DNA from 2 places in the Proteus faecis genome. Region 1 is predicted to be linked to the other one. Evidence: predicted binding sites of a transcription regulator. Region 1 holds the regulator's gene; the other holds the start of a gene.

Region 1 (11,894 bases):
AATAAAAAAATAAAAAATCAAGTAGCTAAATAATAGGATTAGCATCGCGACTAAAAATTTAGTCATCTGTTTATATAAAGTCGTATTTTAACACGAATAATTGTGTCAGTGGGCGATCGTAGCTCTCTCTTTTTATAGCGGAATACTCTTTTTTTGATACATACCAAAAGATATCATTTCAACTAATCTTAAAAAAACATTATTTACAGCAAAAAAGTTTTATTAATTATTGATTTTAAACTATTTTATTAATTTACTCTATCCAGATCAAAGGTACACAGAGCGCCGTTAATAATCCCATTAAGATATTGAAAATAAACCATGTACGTCTGCTTTGTAAAAATAGGCTAATCAATGTTCCGCCTAATATCCAAACAACACCCGCAACGAAATTAACAATAACCATAACAATACTAATAGTAATAATCGAACTAAAATAAGCATCGCCTGATAAACTGAAGCTTCCTACAGCACCTAATCCCATCATCCACGCTTTTGGATTTAGAAATTGCAATAATCCACCCTGAAACCAACTTACTGCCTGTAAGGCTTTTGCTGGAATATCTAAACGCTGATAAGATGATGCCGCGGTTTTCCAAGCAAGCCAAAGCAAATACGCACTCCCAACTATTTTCAATCCGATATGCAGAGCAGGATAAATTATCAATAAAGTGGCAACACCAAATGCAGAGCTCAATAAAACGCATTGCATACCTAACATAATGCCAGCCATTAGTTTTAACGAGCCTTTAAAGCCTACATTTGCCCCTGATGAGGTAAGCAGTAAGTTGTTTGGTCCGGGTGTTATCGCAGCAATAAACAGGAAAATAGTTAAGGAAGAAATAAGGCTAATTGTCATGATAAAGACTCAAAAATGTGACAGGCGTTTTATTTTCACCGAAAATAGCAGTATGTTATTTAGCAAACAAGTGTTAATTCATTTTGATAGACGGAAAATATGTCTCAATACTTTAATCCAATGCGTTGGGCTAAAAATCCACACTTACAGACGCTCTTACCAAGAATTGTACGTAGAACGCCACAATTGACGCCACACTGGCAACGACTCAATCTTCCAGACAACGATTTTGTTGATTTAGCGTGGAGTGAAGATCCGACAACGGCACTCAATAAACCGCGCTTAGTCATCTTTCATGGCTTAGAAGGTGGATTTAGTAGCCCTTATGCTCACGGCATGTTAACCGCAGCAAAAGAGAGAGGCTGGCTAGGTGTTGTGATGCACTTTAGAGGATGTAGTGGTGAACCCAATAGACAAAACCGTATTTATCACTCAGGTGAAACGGAAGATGCTCGCTACTTCTTAAATTGGTTGAAAAAGGAATTGGGTGAGCAACCTACAGCTGCGGTTGGCTATTCTCTTGGTGGAAATATGCTTGCCTATTATCTAGCGGAAAGTGGTGAAAATGCGGTTGTAGATGCGGCCGTTATTGTCTCTGCACCATTAATGCTAGAACCATGCTCAACAAAAATTGAACATGGCTTTTCTCGTTTTTATCAATGGTATCTGTTAAAAGAACTCAAAAATAACGCAACACGAAAACTTATTCGTTATCCAGAGTCCTTACCGATCAGCTTATTGACGATAAAATCCATCAAAAAACTACGCCAATTTGATGATCTTATTACCTCTAAAATTCATGGCTTTAAAGATGCGTTAGATTATTATCGCCAATGCAGTGCATTACCTTTATTAAACAAAATAAAGAAAGCCACGCTTATCATTCATGCTAAAGATGATCCATTTATGTCTGCAGATGTGATCCCTGATGTCAGAACACTCCCCAATAATATTGAATATCAACTTACAGAATTTGGTGGGCATGTGGGATTTGTTGGTGGAAAACTATCAAAACCAGTGATGTGGCTTGAAAGCCGAATACCTGACTGGTTATCCGCTTATTTGGAGAAAACCCAATGATAATTCCTTGGAATGAGCTTTCCACAGAGACACTTGATAATCTTATTGAAAGTTTTGTTTTACGAGAAGGCACTGATTATGGTATCCAAGAGAAAACGCTTGAACAAAAAGTCGCCGATGTAAAAAAACAACTTAAATCTGGTGAGGCCGTGTTGGTTTGGTCTGAACTTCATGAGAGCGTTAATATTATGCCTGCATCGCAGTTTCGCTCTGATTAATTATTCAAAGCAAGCGATGCATCGCCATCAATAAGGGCCAACCTTATTTAGCAAAAGGATAACCTATGTCAATCAAGCATCCTATCATCGCAGTGACTGGCTCAAGTGGTGCAGGAACTACCACAACAAGCCAAGCTTTTCGTAAAATATTCCAACAACTCAATGCAAATGCCGCATTGATTGATGGCGATAGTTTCCATCGCTATACCCGTCCCGAAATGGATATGGCGATAAGAAAAGCCAGAGAACAAGGTAGACATATCAGTTATTTTGGCCCTGAAGCAAATGATTTTAGCTTACTGAGCAAAACATTAAGTCAATATAGTGATACTGGGCAAGGTCAATCTCGCAAATATCTACACTCTTATGATGAAGCAACACCTTACAATCAATTACCAGGAACATTTACCCCTTGGGAACCCTTAGCCGATAATACTGATGTTCTCTTTTATGAAGGATTACATGGTGGCGTTGTTACCAACGAGCATAATGTAGCTCAACATGTTGATTTATTGGTCGGTGTTGTTCCTATCGTAAACCTAGAGTGGATACAAAAGCTTATTCGAGACACCACAGAAAGAGGACACTCGCAAGAGGCAGTAAGAGACTCAGTTGTACGCTCAATGGATGATTATATTAGCTACATTATTCCTCAATTCTCACGCACTCACATTAATTTCCAGCGAGTCCCAACTGTTGATACTTCGAATCCTTTTTCTGCTAAAGCAATTCCCACTCTGGATGAAAGCTTTATTGTTATTCGTTTTCGAGGCTTAACCGATATTGATTTTCCCTATTTACTTGCAATGCTACATGGCTCATTTATGTCGACAATAAACACGATTGTTGTACCAGGAGGGAAATTAGGATTAGCGATGGAATTAATTATGGCGCCATTAGTCAAAAAATTATTAAATGGCGAAAAGATAAGTTAACCAAAATAAAAATTATCTCTATAAAAATAATATCCCATTAATTAAGGGATATTATTTTTCAAATTAAACTTTATTTTAAAATATCAAAATTAGTCAGCATTTTTTATTTCAAATGAATGCGTAATATTGGCTGCTTTTCCTAGCATTAAAGAAACAGAACAATATTTTTCTGCCGATAATTGAACCGCTCGTTCTACAATTTTATCCGTTAACTCTTTACCTGAAACAATAAAATGTAAATTGATATCAGTAAATAAACGAGGAGCTTCTTCACGTCGTTCTGATGTTAATTTTACTTCACAATCAGTCACTTGGTGACGACCTTTTCGTAAAATGCTTACAACATCAATAGCGCTACACCCACCCGCAGCAATTAAAACCATTTCCATTGGGCTTGGGGCTTTATCTCCTGAATTCCCATCCATCATAATTTGATGGCCAGATGAAGATTCACCGACAAAAGATAAATCTTCAACCCACTTAACTCTCGCTTCCATTTATTTTCCCCTAAAGATGACAGAAACTAAAAGAGTACATTCTCATAATTCAACTAGCAATTAGCAAATAGGTTTATTATGCTGACTGCGTAAAACGAGACTTAATGCACTAATTGTGTTAAAAACAATATCTGCTTGATGATAGTGGTTAAGATCAATGCATTATTTTCTCATTTATTATAATCTATTCCATATTAACTTACCGTGTTCTCAGGAAGTTAATAGGTAAAGATAGGATTTTTAAGCACGCTGTCTCAAAAGGGAACCTATCCGTTTTGAAAGGCTGCATTTAACGTACAGAGGATAACGCGAATGGTTCTCGGCAAGCCGCAAACAGACCCGACTCTTGAATGGTTTTTGTCACACTGCCATATTCACAAATATCCATCCAAGAGCACGCTGATCCACCAAGGTGAGAAAGCGGAAACACTTTATTATATTGTTAAAGGTTCCGTGGCTGTTCTTATTAAAGATGAAGAAGGAAAAGAGATGATCCTCTCCTACCTAAATCAGGGGGATTTCATCGGTGAACTTGGATTATTTGAAGAAGATCAAGAACGTAGTGCATGGGTTAGAGCAAAAACAGCCTGTGAAGTAGCAGAAATTTCCTATAAAAAATTCCGCCAATTAATTCAGGTTAACCCTGATATTCTGATGCGCCTTTCTGCTCAAATGGCGAACAGATTACAAACGACATCAGAAAAAGTAGGTAATCTTGCTTTCCTTGATGTAACAGGTCGTATTGCACAAACCTTATTAAACTTAGCAAAACAACCCGATGCAATGACGCATCCTGATGGCATGCAAATTAAAATTACACGTCAGGAAATTGGTCAAATCGTTGGTTGTTCACGCGAAACTGTAGGCCGTATTCTGAAAATGTTGGAAGATCAAAACTTGATCTCCGCACACGGTAAAACTATCGTTGTTTACGGGACTCGCTAAGTTTCCCTCTCGAACAAACAATAGCCCATAAAAGGGCTATTGATATACTTTTGTATAAGCCCCATCTTCGTTGATGGGGTTTTTCGTTGATACTACCCTTTTACAAATTCTGCAATAGCCGCTTTTAATGCCACCATTCCTTCTTGTAGCTCTTCTTGAGTAATAATTAACGATGGTGTAAAACGCATCACATCGGCTCCTGCGTTTAACATCATTAAACCATGTTTGGCTGCAAGACCGAGTAACTCTTTGGCTTTACCTTCATATTGCGGTGCCAATTGTGCACCAATCAATAAACCTTGTCCTCGAATTTGCGAAAAGACATTATACGTTTGATTGATTGCCACCAGTTCATCCACAATCCATTGATAACGCTTTTCTACACCTTCAAGTACTTCAGATGTATTAATTAAATCAAATGCAACATTACCCACTGCACAAGCTAATGGATTACCACCATAAGTTGTACCATGAGTCCCTACGCCCATGACAGAAGCTATCTCATCTGTTGTTAACATCGCACTGAGTGGAAAACCACTCCCTAGCGCTTTTGCAGTTGTAATAATATCGGGTGTCACATCATAGTTCATATAGGCGAAAAGCTTACCTGTACGCCCCATACCTGTTTGTACTTCATCAAGGACAAGCAGAGCTTGATGCTTATCGCACAACTCTCGTAGCCCTCTCATAAACTCAGGTGTTGCTGCTGTTACGCCACCTTCACCCTGAACTGGCTCTAAAACAATGGCACATGTGTGATCATCTATTACTGCTTTAACAGCCTCTAAATCATTAAAAGGAACATGTACGATATCAGCGGGCTTAGGGCCAAAACCATCGGCATATTTAGGTTGTCCACCAACAGATACTGTAAACAACGTTCTGCCATGAAATGCATGGTGAAAAGCAATAATTTTAGTTTTATAAGGACTATGGCGAGTGATGGCATAATGGCGAGCCAATTTAAATGCTGCTTCATTCGCTTCTGCGCCAGAATTGGCAAAAAAGACACGTTCTGCAAATGTGTTATCTATTAATTTTTGAGCTAAACGTAATGCAGGTTCATTAGTAAAAATATTACTAACATGCCAAAGTTTTTCACTTTGTTCTTTCAAGGCTTGATTTAGAGCCGGATGAGCATGCCCCAATGCTAAAACAGCAATACCACCAGCAAAATCAATATACGATTTTCCCTGCTGATCCCAAACACGACTCCCCACCCCTTTGACAGGAATAAATTCTGCGGGTGAATAAATTGGCAACATTACTTTATCGTAAGTTGCCCTGTTAATGCTTTGCTTTGTCATTACCCCACCTGATCGTTATTCACATTCAATATGAAAATATAATCACTAAATATGAATAAAAAATCAAATGTGGTTTTGTATAAAAAGACGTTATTTCACTATTTAAATTCTATCCATTTAATATTTAAGGAAATTATTTAATAGCTCATGCCCTTGTTCACTTAAAATACTTTCTGGGTGAAATTGAACCCCTTCAATTGGTAGAGTACGATGGCGAATTCCCATAATTTCATCAACATTTCCATCATGTTGGCTCCATGCCGTCACTTCAAAAGGTACAGGCAATGTTGTCGCATCAATCACTAAAGAGTGGTAACGCGTCACACTTAACGGTCGATTAAGCCCTTTAAAAACACCTTGTTGATTATGATGTATTAATGAATTTTTACCATGCATCACTTCTCGCGCTCTAACAACCGACGCACCAAAAGCTTGCCCTATTGCTTGATGTCCAAGACAAACACCAAGAATAGGAATTTCACCGGCAAACCGCTGTATAGCCTCAAGAGAGATCCCAGCTTCATCAGGAGTACAAGGTCCTGGCGAGATCACAAGATGTGCTGGCATCATCTTTTCTATCTCTTTAAGTCCGATCTCATCGTTACGCTTAACAACAACCTCAGCACCCAATTCACAGAAATACTGATAGAGGTTGTAAGTAAACGAATCGTAATTATCAATAAGTAACAGCATATTAGCCTATCCGACTGATTTTCTTATCATTATCTGTTTTATTACTATTTTAAAGCGAGTGTAGATTTGCCAAAATAGCTCGTTGTTTAACCGACTTGGGTACAACAAAGCCGATTATCATAGCACAGGTATAAAATATGAATAGTAAGCAAGAAAACCTGCTGGTTTATTGCGCAATAACAAGAATGACGATAATTGATGATGAATAGAGTGATTAATAGTGTAATGAATACTTATTGCAGGAGATCACACGAAAAAAAGAAGGATAAAAATATTTTTTTCGTACTAAAACCCCCGGAATGAAAACATTCATTCCGGTTTATATGCTTTCTATCTTATTAGAATAAGTAAATATCCTATCCTAATAATGCGTTTATTGTTTTACAACTTCCGCAGATAAAATAGTGACCGTTTTTACTGGCACATTTTGGTAAGGTCCAATATTCCGAGTCGGTGTTTGTGAAATTTTATCAACTACATCCATTCCTTTCACAACTTTACCAAAAACAGCATAGCCAAAATCACGTTGACCGTGATCTAAAAATGCATTATCAGCCACATTAATAAAGAACTGGCTGGTTGCGCTGTCTTTATCTGACGTGCGCGCCATGGCAATAGAACCTTTTACATTACGTAATCCATTGTCGGCTTCATTTTTAATTGGCGCTCTGGTTTGTTTTTGCTGTAAATCAGCAGTAAAACCACCACCTTGAACCATAAAACCAGGAATAACGCGATGAAAAGTAGTGCCGTTATAGTACCCATCTTCAACATACTGAATAAAATTTTTCGTTGTAATTGGCGCTTTTTTATTATCCAGTGATATTTCAATATTACCTTCAGAGGTGACTAATTTAACGAAGGTTTCTCCCGTTGCCATTGCAAAAGTCGCTGTTGTTAAAGTGCAAGCGGTAACGAAGGTGACAAGAAAACGTTTTAACATGCAGGGATCCTTTACTTTAATAGTCTACAACTTACTTAATATGCAGCGATTCTAATTCGCTGAGGTAAATAGTGCCAATCATTTACCTTTATTTACGCTCAATAAGTCTAATTACGTTATAACAGAGTAAATTTTAATTTTTAATCGCTGTTATAAGTCATTAAATTGCGCCAAAATAGAGCAAATAAATATTTTAGATATTCATTTTCATGCAAAATTGAAATGAGTATGCATGAAAAGCCGCATTATTTCAGAGAGGTTTATACCATAATGACCCAATTTAATTACCAAAAAGCACATTTCATCATCAGTGCACCTGATATCCGTCATTTACCGCCAGATTCAGGAATTGAAATTGCCTTTGCGGGTCGCTCTAATGCCGGTAAATCCAGTGCTTTAAATGCGTTAACCCAACAAAACGGATTAGCCAGAACCAGTAAAACCCCAGGCCGTACTCAATTAATCAACCTTTTTCAAATTGAAGAAGGTTTACGCTTAGTCGATTTACCAGGCTATGGATATGCCCAAGTTCCTGAGGAAATGAAGCGTAAATGGCAACGCTCTTTAGGTGAATACCTACAAAAAAGAGAGTGCTTAAAAGGTGTAGTTATTTTAATGGATATTCGTCATCCATTAAAAGATCTCGATATGCAAATGATTGACTGGGCTGTAGGCTCAGAGCTACCTACTCTCGTTTTACTGACTAAAGCAGATAAACTAGCATCAGGCGCGCGTAAAAAGCAGCTCATGAGCGTACGTGAAGAACTAGCAAATAAAGTAGGTGATATCCGCGTAGAATATTTTTCATCATTGAAAAAAATTGGCATTGATAAACTACGTAACACGCTTAATGAATGGTTTTCAGGCTCAGAAGAGCAACCTATAAATGATGATAACGCCTAATTATCTTCTTTTTCTCAACGATAGCGCTCTGATCTTCTTTTGATAAAAGGGAAATCATTTTTCCCTTTCACTTCTCGCACAAACCATATCAGTGAATTTTAGATAAAAAAATGCCCCAGTCGAAATAAAGTCGACTGGGGCAGCTAATATTCAGCTAAATCCGATTACGTGAAGTAAAAGGTCTGAAAGATAGAACATCTTACCTCTGTACCCTACGAGAGATAATGTACTCTATTTTATTGGTTAATAAAAGCCCTTTTGTAATTTTTTTTCACATGCAGACACGATTCAGCTATGTGTTTATGTATTCAAATCATAAATAAATGTAGTTTAATTACATAATTATGAGACTTTAATCACTCGCGTGAATATGATTAAAAATAGAACAAATCACACAAAAGGTGCGGTTTCTCCTTAATGATTTTGTGATACGCTTATCGCGAGACCGTAGTAAATATGTAATTAGCGATAAAATGAGGTATCCATGGCTGTATTACCGCTCCTGCGTTTTCCAGATGAGCGTCTGCGCAGAGTCGCAGTACCAGTGGAAAAAGTAGATGACGAAATACGCACATTAATCGATAACATGATTGAAACCATGTATGCAGAACGAGGTATTGGCTTAGCAGCACCTCAGGTTAATGTATCTAAACGCATTGTTGTAATTGATGTTTCTGAAAACCGAGATCAACCGATTGCACTTATCAATCCTGAAATTATCAGCACTGAAGATGAAGTGATGGATATGATGGATGGGTGTCTATCTATTCCAGATTCTTTTGCGCCAACACAGCGTTACCGTTTCTTAAAGGTTAAGGCATTGGATAGAAATGGTGATGTAATTGAACTAGAAGCCTCTGATTTGTTTGCAGGCTGCATTCAACATGAGTTAGACCATCTTGATGGTAAACTCTTTATTGACCATTTATCTCCGTTAAAACGTCAACGTATTGAGAAAAAACAGAAGAAATTGAGCAAACTGCTAGACTCACAAGTTGCTTAATTATTCACTTATCTCTTTTTCACATTTTGATAAGTTTTGACATAAAAAAGCTCGGTATTAACCGAGCTTTTTCTTTTAGTACACAGAAAATTAATGTGCTTCATCCCAGTTATTACCAACACCCACTTCAACTTTCAACGGAATAGCTAATTCCATACTACTTTCCATCAATTTATGGATCATGGCGTTTGCGTTTTCTAGGTAAGACTCGCGCACTTCAAACACTAATTCATCATGTACTTGCATAATCATATGCACATCAGCAGGACATTGATTGCAAATCCAATTATCCACAGCGATCATTGCTTTTTTGATAATATCCGCCGCTGTACCTTGCATTGGCGCGTTAATCGCTTCACGCTCTGACGCTTTACGGCGAATTGCATTCTTTGAATTAATTTCTGGTAAATAGAGGCGACGACCATCTAAGGTTTCAACATAGCCTTGTTCAGAAGCTTGTTTACGTGTACGTTCCATATAGTCCAAGACACCAGGATAACGTTCAAAGTAAAGATCCATATAACGCTGAGCTTCTCTTCTCTCAACACCAATCTGTTGTGATAAACCAAATGCACTCATGCCATAAATAAGACCAAAGTTGATCGCTTTCGCACTACGACGTTGTTCAGAGGTTACTTCCTCTAAAGGAATACCAAATACTTCAGATGCCGTTGCACGGTGAATATCTTTACCTTGAGCAAAGGCATCTAACAAACCTTTATCTTGCGATAAATGCGCCATGATCCGTAATTCAATTTGTGAATAGTCGGCAGCCACAATTTTAAAACCTTCACGCGCAATAAATGCTTGGCGAATTCGGCGTCCTTCTTCATTTCTTACTGGGATGTTTTGAAGATTTGGATCACGAGAAGATAAACGCCCCGTTGCCGTCACCGCTTGATGATAGGAAGTATGTACACGTTTCGTTTTGCTATTCACCATTAATGGCAATTTATCCGTATAGGTAGATTTTAGTTTCGCCAGACCACGATGCTCTAAAATTAAACGAGGTAATTCATGACTATGCGCTAATTCTTCCAATACTTCTTCATTGGTAGATGGTGCCCCTTTTGGGGTTTTCTTGATAACAGGTAATTGCAGTTTATCAAATAAGATTTCTTGTAACTGTTTAGGTGAAGAGAGATTAAATTCTTGCCCCGCTAACGCAAACGTCTCTTTTTCAATTTCAGCTAAACGCTGTGTGATCTCTTGAGATTGAACTGCTAACACTTGAGCATCAATTAATACTCCCTTGCGTTCCATTCTAGAAAGCACTGGGACTAATGGCATTTCAATATCGCGGTAAACATGTTTAAGAGGCTCAATAGCTTCTATTTGAGGATATAGCGCTTGATGGAGTAATAAAGTAATATCGGCATCTTCAGCAGCATATAACGTTGCTTGCTCAACCTCAATTTGGTTAAAAGTCAGTTGACCTTTACCTTTACCCGCAATCTCTTCAAATGTTGTGGTTTTATGATTTAAGTGCTTTTCAGCCAAAGTATCCATATCGTGTCGATTACTTACGCTATTTAATATGTAAGATTCCAACATCGTATCAAAATGAATACCGTTTAATTCGATACCTTCATTTTCCATAATGCCACGGTCAAACTTCAAGTTCTGCCCAATTTTTAGAATGTTCTTATCTTCTAAAATAGGTTTTAATGCCGCTAGCACATCATCAACAGGAAGTTGCTCTGGTGCATCTAAATACTCATGACGTAATGGAATATAAGCCGCTTTACCCGGTTCAATAGCAAATGACAGCCCCACTAAACGCGCATCAATATTGTTTAAGCTGTCCGTTTCTGTATCGAATGCAAACGCAGGTGCTTTTTTGAGAAGCTCAACCCATCGCGCTAGGCTTTCATGTGTCAAGATAGCTTCATAATTCTCTTGTGTAATAACAGGGAAATTAGCTGATACAGAGGCTTCTTTCGGTTTAACGGCTTCAGAGGTGTAAGGCACAGCAACTTTGTGTGTGCTACGTTGTGCTAACCACCCACCATTTTGAAGATCACTTATCCAGCGTTTAAATTCATAACGCGTGAACATCTCTAGTAATTGCTCTAAATTTGGCTCACTAACCACTAAATCATCAAACGTTTTATCGAGTTCAACATCCGTTTTAATTGTTGCCAACTTATAAGAAAGTTTTGCCACTTTCTCATGCTCTGCCATTTTAGCGCCAAGTGTTTTAGCGCCACGGAAACTCAACGTTGCGATATTATCAAGCTGTTGATAGATATCATCTAAACTACCAAGCCCTTGTAAAAGGCCTAATGCCGTTTTTTCCCCCACTCCCGGAACACCAGGAATGTTATCGGACGAATCGCCCATTAATGCGAGAAAATCAATAATCAATTCAGGAGGAACACCATATTTTTCTTTAACTTCATCAGGGCCTAAAATAACGTTGGTCATGGTGTTAATTAGCGTGATCTTTGGCGTCACTAATTGCGCCATATCTTTATCACCAGTACTTATTAAAACATCACGACCATCTGC
Region 2 (11,894 bases), on a different contig from region 1:
TCTGTTTCGTGGCGTTTTGTAGCATATCGTCGATATTGGCACGGTTAGGGTAAGAGATAAATAAACCGCGAGCTCGACGATAAATATCAGAGAAATGTTCACAAGCTTCACCCACTGTTGGCGTATAAATGATTGGCATCATTTCAGTGAGGTGAGATTCCAATAGACGGTAAAACAGGGTTTCATTGGTATCTTGGATATTTCGTAGGTAAATATGTTTATCGTTATCGTTTTTGAAATCAAGATATTGGCGATAAGCGCGTTCAACCTGCTCTTCGATGGTTTCAACTGCTTCTGGCAGTAAACCATGTAAGTTAAAGGTGCTGCGTTCTTCTTCGCTGAAAGCACTACCTTTATTTAACAGGGGAAATTCAAGCAGGATTGGGCCTGCATACGGGATGTAGAGAGGGCGTTTACTTTCGTGTTCCAGTTCCATGAAAAATACTCTTGTAAGGCAGTTAGTCACATGACAATTGTAGATCCTACAAAATAATAAAAATATGTACAGCTTATGTTATTTTTTTATGATTTTTATGCTTAGAAATGAGAGATAGATACAGTTGTTACAACTTTTTCTGGTAAGCATCAGCAAAATTTACATGCTGATGCTTTTTTAGGAGCGATTTTTAGAGGAATAAGTTAAAATTTTTTACAAAGTGATGCGTTGCATCTGGCGACAACCTAAAGCCATTAATGTGGCTTGAGTTGCATCCCATTGCGTTAAAATGGCTTCTGCTTTTTCAATTAAGACAGCCGATTCAATATCCATCACACTCTCACCTGCCATATTTAATAAAATCAATGCGGCTTGTAATGGCGGAAGACTTGGGTTAAATGCAGCATTTTCTGCGTAGCTACCTTGGAAAATTTTGCCACTTTTCATTTGCACAGCAATACCACTGTGCGACTCACTATAAGGTGCGTGGCTACGATTAGTCGCTTGTAGCGCCTGTTGCGCTAACTCACTAGGGTTATCAATTTTGTAACCGTGATTAACTTTGTCCATTAATAAAGAGGTGATATTAAGATCTTTTGGGCCAAAGCTATCAGGTAAATAATCACCCAATGTTGCCATTTTTCTACCCGGTAACTGAATTTGAATATGGGTGCCACTGTTCAATTCGTTCATAAACTGGCGACAATGACCACAAGGTGTATAGTTAACGGTGACTGAAATTAAGCGAGACTCACCACGTAACCAAGCATGAGTTACAGCACTTTGTTCAGCGTGAACAGTCTGTTGTAGTGGGGCGCCAGCAAATTCCATATTGGCACCGAAGTAGAGATTACCACTCTCACCACGTGCAACCGCACCGACTTTAAAATTAGAGATTGGTGCAACAGCACAAGCAGCAGCAACCGGTAAAAGTGCGAGGGCTAAGGCATCATCATTACATTGTAACTGAGTTTTTATGGCATTGACCTGCTCTGCCGTAAACATTGCAGGGAATTCATCCTGCTCAAGATAAGGAGCAAGCGCTTGTTGCAACTGAGGGGATAAATCTGACCAAACTGCCTGAAAACGAGTATGCATACATGAGTCTCCCATTAATCTTTCTGTATTGTAAGATTCTAGGCATCTTTACTCACTCTTATATGTGATAAAAGTCATGTTTTCAATGAAACAATTGCAACAAATTCATTAATTGAGAGATATATCTCAAATTTATAGTGAAATCCCCGAAATAAATTTAATTAAATCGGGGATTTAAGAATAGAGGGTAAGAAAGATATCAACTATAGAGATGTAAAATAATAGGGAAGATAAATGGCGCAGTAAGGGAAGTAATAATCCCGCAAGTCATTAAGGCCAATGAGCTGTAAGCCCCCTCAATATAATCGATTTCTGCAGCTCGTGCTGTTCCCACTGCGTGAGATACGGTTCCCATAGCCAAACCACGAGAGGCGTGAGTAGGAATACGCAGTAGCTTAAATAATGTATGACCAAAAATGGCACCTAAAATACCTACTGCAATAACACATGCAGCACTGATTGCAGGAATACCACCTATGGAGTCTGCGACAGCCATTGCAATTGGCGTTGTCACTGATTTAGGTAAGATTGATGCGGCAATTTCAGGTGTTGCACCAGCCCATAATGCAATGGCTGTGCCACTGGCCATCGCAGCAATACTACCAATAAAGCAAATACTGATTAATGATTTCCACTGTGCACGAATTTGGTGTAATTGCTGATAAAGTGGTATAGCTAAAGCGACAACGGCGGGTTGCAGTAAGTCATTTAAAACTCGACTACCTGCGAAATAATTTTCGTAAGGCACTTTGGCTATTAACAAAATAGGTATAATTACCACAATAGCAATTAGCAGAGGATTTAAAATAGGCAATTTAAATCGGGCTGCAAGCTTACGAGCTAAGTAAAAAATAAAAATACTTAAAGGAAGTGACCACCAAATATTCATTAATATAGCTAACATTTTCTCTTCTCACTTAACGCTTTATCATCGTCTTTCTCTTTTGTTTCAACAATATCTTCAACTTGGTCTGGTTTCGAACCCACGATAACGCGCTCGCGATGAACATAGTGTGAGCAATAGGCAACGAGTGCCATAACACCAAAGGTACTCACGACGCAGGCTAAAACGATGGGAAAAAGTTGCTGACTTAACAAATCATAATAGTTCATTACACCAACCCCGATGGGGATAAAGAGTAATGACATATTTTTTAAGAGGATATTTGCACCAGGTTTAACCCAACGCACAGGGATAAGCTGAAAAGCCAGTAAACCAAAAAGAATTAGTAAGCCAACAATACTGCCTGGAACCGCGAAGGGTAGAAGGGCTGAAATAAGATTACCAGCGAAGAGACAAAGATAAAGTACCAAAAAAGATCGTAGATAATGCCAAAGCGTAATCTGCAATCGTGCCCGTTTAGATTTCATAAGTAAGTGTCCCAAATCAACTAACAGAATTATCATACACCGATTTTGAAAGTGTGCTATGGATCACAATAAAAAAAAGGCGGGGCTCTAATAGAACCCCGCCATTCATTTATTTTGTAAATGAATTTTAGTCGTTATTTCACTTGCTGACCCGGTTTTGCACCAGAATCTGGGCTGAGTAAGAAGATATCTTTATCGCCAGGACCTGCCGCCATTACCATGCCTTCTGAAATACCAAAACGCATTTTACGAGGAGCTAAGTTTGCCACCATTACCGTTAAGCGACCTTCTAACACCTTAGGATCAGGGTATGCAGTACGAATACCTGAGAATACTTGGCGAGTTTCGCCACCTAAGTCCAGAATTAATTTCAGCAGTTTGTCTGAACCTTCAACTAAATCTGCTTGTTTAATTTCAGCAATACGCATATCGATTTTCGCAAAATCATCAAAGTTGATGGTTTCTTGAATCGGCGAATCTGCTAATGGGCCTGTTATTTCTTTTACTGGCGCAATGGTACTTTTTGATGCTTCAACCATGGCATTGGCTTTATCCATTTCAATGCGATTAAACAGCGCTTTGAATTTAGTGATCTCTTGGCCTAACAGCGGTTTTTCAAGCGCATCCCATGTTAATTGAGTTTGTAAAAAGGCTTCTGAACGCTCTGTTAGTGAAGGTAATACTGGTTTTAAATAAGTCATCAATACGCGGAATAAGTTAATTCCCATAGTACAGATTGCTTGTAACTGAGCATCTTGACCTTCTTGTTTAGCCACGATCCAAGGCGCTTTTTCATCAATGTAACGGTTAGCTTCATCAGCTAATGCCATAATTTCACGAACAGCTTTACCAAATTCACGATTTTCAAATGACTGTGCGATAGTTTCTTTCATATCAACAAAGTGTTGATAAAGTTTAGCATCATCTAAAGAATCAGCTAATTTGCCATCAAAACGCTTGCTGATAAAACCCGCTGTACGTGATGCTAGGTTAACGACTTTATTTACAATGTCGCTATTAACACGTTGAACAAAGTCTTCTAAGTTTAGGTCAATATCGTCAATGCGTGATGAAAGTTTTGCAGCATAGTAATAACGTAGACAATCAGCATCAAAATGATCAAGATAAGCACGCGCTGTAATAAAGGTGCCACGAGATTTTGACATCTTCGCACCATTTACAGTGACGTAACCGTGAACAAATAAGTTGGTTGGTTTGCGATATTCGCTACCTTCTAACATTGCAGGCCAGAATAAGCTGTGGAAATAGACGATATCTTTACCAATAAAGTGATAAAGATCTGCTTTGCTGTCTTTATTCCAAAACTCGTCAAAACTTAAATCACCGCGTTTTTCACATAAGTTTAAGAATGAACTCATGTAGCCGATTGGTGCATCTAACCATACATAGAAATATTTACCCGGTGCATCTGGAATTTCAAACCCAAAATAAGGTGCGTCACGAGTGATATCCCACTGTTGTAAACCGCTGTCAAACCACTCTTGCATTTTATTCGCAACTTGCTCTTGCAGAGCACCAGAGCGGATCCACTCTTGTAACATATTGCTAAATGCAGGTAAGTCGAAGAAATAGTGTTCAGTTTCACGCATAACAGGCGTTGAACCTGATACAACAGAGCGTGGGTTAATTAATTCTGTTGGACTGTAGGTTGAGCCACAAACTTCACAGTTATCACCATATTGGTCTTGCGCTTTACATTTAGGGCAAGTGCCTTTTACAAAGCGGTCAGGCAAAAACATACCTTTTTCTTCATCATAAAGCTGAGAAATAGTTTTGCTTTTGATGTGACCATTTTTTTTCAGTGCAAGATAAATTTTAGTTGATAATTGGCGACTCTCTTCACTGTGTGTAGAGTGATAATTATCATAACTGATATTGAAACCCGCAAAATCCTGCTGATGCTCTTTGCTCATTTCTTCAATCATTGCTTCTGGCGTGATACCCAGTTGTTGGGCTTTTAGCATAATAGGTGTACCGTGAGCATCGTCAGCGCAGATGAAATGAACTTCTTTGCCGCGCATTCGTTGATAACGGACCCAGATATCTGCCTGAATGTGTTCAAGGATATGACCGAGATGAATTGAACCGTTAGCATAAGGTAACGCGCAGGTTACCAATAATTTATTCGCGACGTGAGACATAGTAAGGATCTTACTTCCATAAAATTAATAAAAGGGACTTTGATGTTAACCGATCCGTCATGATGTCGCTAGGGCAATAATTGAGTTTTTGCAAGAGAAATTTCAGTTGGCAAATTGAGGTAAGGCATTATCGTAGTCATCTACTATCTGATATGATAGATACACTCATATATTTAATAAATAATGAAAACGAGAGGAGCCGGGATGAGTGATAAATCCCCCGAGCAGACCACCCCTGAGATTCTGAACGAAAAAGTTTCAGGTGTCTTGTCTACTTTTGAACACCCAACATTGAAACGTAATCTGCTTTCTCTAAAAGCATTACATCAATGTGCGATGATTGACGATGTTCTTCATATCGAGTTAGTGATGCCGTTTGTTTGGAAAAAACCTTTCCAAGTCCTAATTGAAGAAAAGACCGCCGAACTTCGCAATATTACTGGTGCAAAAGCCATTGAATGGAAACTCAAGCATAATATTTCAACCTTACGCCGTGCAAATGATCTGCCAGGTGTTAATGGTGTGCGTAATATTCTTGCAGTGAGCTCTGGTAAAGGTGGCGTTGGTAAATCAAGTACAGCCGTTAACCTTGCGTTAGCTCTTGCACAAGAAGGCGCTAAAGTAGGTATTCTTGATGCTGATATTTATGGGCCGTCTATTCCGAATATGTTGGGGACCACAATGGAGCGTCCAACGTCTCCTGATGGACAACATATGGCACCGATTATGGCTTATGGTTTAGCGTCTAACTCTATCGGTTATTTAGTCACCGATGATAATGCAATGGTATGGCGTGGTCCTATGGCGAGCAAAGCATTAATGCAAATGCTTCAAGATACGCTGTGGCCTGACTTGGATTATCTGGTTATCGATATGCCACCGGGAACAGGTGATATCCAATTGACCTTATCTCAAAATATCCCTGTAACTGCTGCGGTTGTGGTAACAACACCACAAGATATCGCGCTGGTGGATGCAATGAAAGGGATCGTCATGTTTAAAAAAGTCAATGTGCCTGTCTTAGGTATTATTGAAAACATGAGTGCACATATTTGTAGTAACTGTGGTCACCTTGAACCTATCTTTGGTACTGGTGGTGCGGCTAAATTAGCAGAGAAGTATCATTGTCAATTATTAGGTCAAGTTCCTCTTCATATCTCTTTACGTGAAGACCTAGACCGCGGACAACCAACCGTGATGCGTGATCCTGAAGGTGAGTTTGCCGATATTTATCGCGAAATCGCATCTACAGTGTCCGCTCAAATGTATTGGGATGGTGATGCAATTCCAACGGAAATTTCTTTCCGCGCAGTGTAATTACAGTGGAATAATATCTTGAATTATTTGCTGATTTAAATGGAGAGCCATTTGGCTTTCCATTTTTATATGCAATTTCCGACTGTTTTTGATAAAAAACAAATAGATTTCTGGTTTTACGCTGGAACCAGAGTGATTTCAAAACTATAATCTGCGCTAGCGTAATATTTACATATTATTACGTTATCCCTCTTTTTATTTCAAACCAGGTTTTTGATTATGGCTGACACAGCACATCAGTGCACAATTGTAGGTATCGCTGGAGCCTCTGCTTCGGGTAAAAGCCTTATTGCAAGTACACTTTACCGCGAATTAAGAGCGCAAGTAGGTGATCATAATATCGGAGTGATACCAGAAGATTGTTATTATCGTGACCAAAGTGATTTAACGATGGAAGAACGATATAAGGTCAATTATGACCACCCAAACTCGATGGATCACGCACTTTTATATCATCATTTGTGTGAATTAAAAGCAGGAAAATCCATAGAACTCCCTCAATACGACTACGTTGCTCACACTCGCAAAGCAGAATCCATTCCTTTTCAACCTAAAAAAGTTATTATCATTGAAGGCATCTTGTTATTAACAGATAAACGCCTGCGTGAAGAGATGGATTTTTCTATCTTTGTTGATACGCCATTAGATATTTGCTTGATGCGTAGAATTAAACGAGATGTGAATGAACGTGGACGTAGCTTAGACTCAGTCATTGAACAATATAATAAAACCGTTCGTCCGATGTTCTTCCAGTTTATTGAGCCTTCTAAACAATATGCCGATATTATTGTCCCTAGAGGGGGAAAAAACCGCGTTGCGATTGATATTCTGAAAGCAAAAATTGGGCAATTCTGCGAATAATAGATTCATTTGTAGGCAGCTTTCATGCATGATGAAACTGCCTGTTTAACTTGAAGAAGGAAATAAAATGCGATTATGCGACCGTGATATTATTCAGTGGCTGGATGAAGGTAAATTAGTCATTGAACCCCGCCCGCCCGTCGAGCGAATTAACGGCGCAACAGCAGATGTTTGCTTAGGAAATCAATTTCGTGTTTTCCAAGGTCATACTGCAGCTTATATTGATTTGAGTGGACCTAAGGCTGAAGTGAACGCTGCGCTAGAGCGTGTAATGAGTGATGAAATTGTTTTACCTGAAGGTGAAGCATTTTTCTTACATCCGGGTGAATTAGCGTTAGCAGTGACACTGGAGTCAGTCACTTTGCCTGATAATGTTGTTGGATGGTTAGATGGACGCTCATCATTAGCTCGTTTAGGTTTAATGGTGCATGTTACCGCCCATCGTATTGATCCTGGCTGGCATGGACAAATCGTATTAGAATTCTTTAATTCAGGTAAACTTCCTCTCGCATTAAGACCGGGTATGGTTATTGGTGCATTAAGCTTTGAGCCTATGTCGGGTTCTGCTGATAGACCTTATAATCGTCGTCAAGATGCAAAATATAAAAATCAACAAGGTGCAGTTGGTAGTCGGATTAGTGAAGATTAACTATCTTTATAATCATCATTATCATGTTCACTAAACGGGTAATTATATGAAAAGGTTTTTGACAACACTGGCTATTTTGCTTGTGGTTATTTTGGCAGGCTTAACAGCGTTAGTTTTACTCATTAACCCAAATGATTTCCGTGGATACCTTATTGAAAGGGTTGAAAAACAAAGCGGTTATAAACTCACATTACAAGATGATATGCGTTGGCATGTGTGGCCAAAGTTAAGCATTATCAGTGGTAAAATGTCATTGACAGCACCTGGTGCTGAAATGCCTTTAGTCACAGCAGATAACATGCGTCTTGATGTTGAGTTATTGCCGCTACTTTCCCATCAACTTGAAGTAAAAGAAGTTATGCTTAAAGGTGCAGTGGTTCGCCAAACACCTGAAAGTAAAGCAATTCCTAAAATATCACCTCCGTCTACTCCTCGAGATATTTCTCGTTCCGTTATCGAACCTAGAGCCAATAATTGGCAGTTGAATATCGCTAAAGTGAATATTTCAGATAGCTTAATTATTTGGCAAATGAAAGATGGTGAGCAACTTAATTTACGTGATATTAATCTGTCGTTGAAAACAGACGAGAAAAAACAAGTTAGTCTTGAAATGAGCACGAAAGTGAATCGTGACCGTCGTGAGATCATGCTAAATATTGCCGCTAATGCGGATATGAAAAGTTATCCTTACCAAGTTTCAGGTAATATCACACAGTTAGATTACGCTTTATCAGGTGTTGGGATCCCTGAAAATGGAATTGCAGGAAGTTTAACTTCAGATTTTCATATCCAAAATGAAGGCGTGAGAAAAATTTCACTTAATAACTTAAATCTCACTGCTAATGATAGTCAATTGCAAGGTAATATCAGTGCAGAATTTGCAGATACGACTCGTTATCAAGTTGATCTAAAAGGTGAACAATTAAATTTAAATACCTTGTTACCTGAGTTAGCTGCGACTAACACTACTGAAACTGTATTATTGACATCAAAAGATAATAAAACGTCACCGTTATTTTCATTATTTAATACAGCCCATGCAGCACCTGCACCAAATGCCACTATTATGGCAAAACCGGTTATTACTTCAGTCGCTGTTGAAAGTAAAGAATATGATTTAACTCATTGGAGTAATATTGAATTTACATTGAAATTAGCACTGAATAAGCTTCTTTATAAAGATTTAGAGATTAATAATTTTAAACTTGATGCTCTAAATAATCCTAACTCCTTGAATATTAAAACCTTAACAGGGCAACTCCTTCAAGGTGATTTTTCACTTCCAACGGTTATCTCTACAAGCATTGTGCCAGCGCATATTAGCATGGATATCACAATGAACAATATTCCATTACAGCCACTATTGCGTGTTTTTAATCAACCTGAAAATTTTAGTGGATTAATTTCAGCAAAAGGAAATTTAGAAGGAACGGGATATAACCGAAAAGCTTTTTATAATTATTGGCAAGGTACGCTTAATACATCAGTTGCTCAATTTAAAATGCAGGGATTAAATGTACCACAGGTTATTCAGCAATCTGTCGCTCAAGCGACGGATAAAGTAATTTACCCTGAAGATGTCGAAAGTTATACCCAAGCAGATAATGTGATTGCCCAATTTAAATTAGCGCCCAAAGGGAAAGTAACCATTAATTCACTCGATGCTCAAGCAGAGGCTTATCAAATTAAAGGGCAGGGTAAAGTGGATCTTCAACGTCATGATCTTGATGTGATGTTACTGGTTAATATCAAAAAAGGTTGGGGTAAAGAAAACGATTTTATCCGTCAATTGGCTAAAATTGAAATTCCATTAAGGCTCTATGGTGATTGGAATGCTATTCAATATGAACTTAATATTGAAAAATTATTGCGCGACCAATTACAGCAAAAAGCCAAGCAAGCTATCGATAATTGGTTAAATAAACAAGATGCAGAAAGTCCTGAAGTAAAAGCACTTAATCAACTATTGAAGAAAATCTAATTTCACGATTTTTAACTTCATCACATTCTTAATAAAAGCACACTATTTTGGTAATTGTGTGCTTTTTGCTTTATATCTATCATTTAATTTATCTTTTGAATGAAAAGTAAGCATTCATGCTATGTATGTGCAAAAAAATAGTCGTTTTTTTTGATATATATCATACACTGGAACGTTGCCTTTGGGCAGAGTGTGTCAATCGCACTAAACGCAAAAATGATGATAAAAATAAAAAAACTTCATTTTATAAATGACTATGTTAGACAGGATAAATAAATGATCGAAATTCTTATCGGCGCCTTCGTTGCTGTAGGTGTTGGACGTTATATTGTAAAAGGCTATTCACCAACAGGTGTTTTAATGACGGGTGGTCTGTTATTACTGATCATCAGCGTTATTATGGGAAGAACTGTTTTACCTGCAAGTGCAACTGCGACAGGTTATGGTTTAATCGATATTGTTGAGTATGTGAAAAATCTACTAATGAGCCGTGGTGGCGATTTAGGTATGATGATCATGATACTTTGTGGCTTTGCTTCTTATATGACACACATCGGCGCTAATGATGTTGTTGTTAAATTAGCCTCACGTCCACTGAAAATGATTAACTCGCCTTATCTGCTAATGGTTGCGGCTTACATTGTTGCATGTTTGATGTCGCTGGCTGTTTCATCAGCAACAGGTTTAGGTGTGTTATTAATGGCAACATTGTTCCCTGTTATGGTGAACATGGGAATTAGCCGCGGAGCGGCGGCTGCAATCTGTGCCTCTCCAGCTTCTATTATTTTAGCGCCAACATCAGGTGATGTTATTTTAGCCGCAGAAGCGTCTAAAATGCCGTTAATTGATTTTGCATTTAAAACCACATTACCTATCTCTATTGCTGCAATTATAGGTATGTGTATCGCTCACTTCTTCTGGCAACGTTATCTTGACCGTAAAGAGCATATCGAAACAGAAATGTTAGACGTGAATGAGATCAAAACTCATGCACCAAGTTTCTATGCGATTTTACCTTTCACGCCAATTATCGGCGTTCTCGTCTTTGATGGTAAATGGTTGCCAGAATTACATATTGTCGCCATTATTATTATCTGTATGATTTTAGCGGCTGTTATCGAATTTATTCGTAGCTTTAGTGCAAAACAAGTTTTTGAAGGTTTAGAAGTTGCTTATCGCGGTATGGCCGATGCCTTTGCTCAAGTTGTTATGTTATTAGTGGCGGCAGGGGTATTTGCTCAAGGCTTAACAACAGTTGGCTTTATCAATGCGTTAATTGATGGTGCTCAATCATTAGGTTCGGGTGCGATTGTGATGATGATTGCGCTGGTCTTAATTACCATGTTAGCAGCAATGACAACTGGCTCTGGTAATGCGCCATTCTATGCGTTTGTTGAATTAATTCCTCGTTTAGCAAGCAATATGGGTGTAAACCCGGCTTATTTAACTATTCCTATGTTACAAGCTTCAAACTTAGGCCGTACATTATCACCGGTCTCTGGTGTTGTGGTCGCGGTATCGGGTATGGCAAAAATTTCACCTTTCGAAGTGATGAAACGAGTTTCTGTACCTGTATTAGTCGGTCTTGTGATTGTAATTGTTGCTACAGAAATTCTTGTACCAAGTACTTTAGGTTAATTTTCATTGTATTGAATTAATCTAAAATGAGTGTTTAAAATTTTATTGGCGGGCTTTGTGTGAAAACAAAGCCCGTTTTTTTATTTACTCAGGAAAAATTATATAGAAGGTGGTTATTTAAATTGAATAAAAACATCTGCGACTTTTTTCGGGCCTTCATAAATTTCAATCACAAGGCTCCAGCTATTTTGCACATTAGGCAGTTGAATCGTTGGATAATAAAAACCAGTTAAAGGTGGTGGTGATTGTCTTCCTCCTTCAATAGACAATAGAGGTTAACCAGATGATTTTAACACTGACATTGGTATGCAGTATTTTCCAGCGCATTATCTTCAGATAAAAAAATATCCGCCTTTAAGGCGGATATTTTGCTATTTGACG

The links. Region 1 encodes CRP, which controls carbon source genes, mostly activating them, when cyclic AMP is high. Its sites were predicted from a motif close to ATGTGANNNNNNTCACAT; they were not measured.
Region 2: cdd (cytidine deaminase) is a predicted target of CRP. The motif match lies at 1,649-1,666, and genes of this name have one in related genera.

What each region holds. Positions count from the first base shown of each region.
Region 1 covers NZ_JASVWV010000006.1:199,145-211,038, reverse strand. The annotation lists gene QSH13_RS10395 (LysE family translocator) at 254-859, opposite strand; gene QSH13_RS10390 (hydrolase) at 959-1,939, shown strand; gene QSH13_RS10385 (YheU family protein) at 1,936-2,157, shown strand; gene QSH13_RS10380 (phosphoribulokinase) at 2,223-3,092, shown strand; gene QSH13_RS10375 (OsmC family protein) at 3,182-3,589, opposite strand; gene crp (cAMP-activated global transcriptional regulator CRP) at 3,902-4,534, shown strand; gene argD (bifunctional acetylornithine/succinyldiaminopimelate transaminase) at 4,627-5,841, opposite strand; gene QSH13_RS10360 (aminodeoxychorismate synthase component II) at 5,959-6,534, opposite strand; gene ppiA (peptidylprolyl isomerase A) at 6,908-7,477, opposite strand; gene yihA (ribosome biogenesis GTP-binding protein YihA/YsxC) at 7,748-8,380, shown strand; gene spfP (small protein SpfP) at 8,531-8,578, opposite strand; gene def (peptide deformylase) at 8,865-9,383, shown strand; gene polA (DNA polymerase I) at 9,474-11,894, opposite strand, start outside.
Region 2 covers NZ_JASVWV010000001.1:669,937-681,830, reverse strand. The annotation lists gene QSH13_RS03255 (NAD-dependent malic enzyme) at 1-436, opposite strand, end outside; gene cdd (cytidine deaminase) at 650-1,534, opposite strand; gene QSH13_RS03245 (CidB/LrgB family autolysis modulator) at 1,734-2,429, opposite strand; gene QSH13_RS03240 (CidA/LrgA family protein) at 2,432-2,905, opposite strand; gene metG (methionine--tRNA ligase) at 3,040-5,067, opposite strand; gene apbC (iron-sulfur cluster carrier protein ApbC) at 5,272-6,384, shown strand; gene udk (uridine kinase) at 6,604-7,245, shown strand; gene dcd (dCTP deaminase) at 7,313-7,894, shown strand; gene asmA (outer membrane assembly protein AsmA) at 7,941-9,875, shown strand; gene dcuC (anaerobic C4-dicarboxylate transporter DcuC) at 10,152-11,513, shown strand; gene QSH13_RS03205 (hypothetical protein) at 11,627-11,782, opposite strand.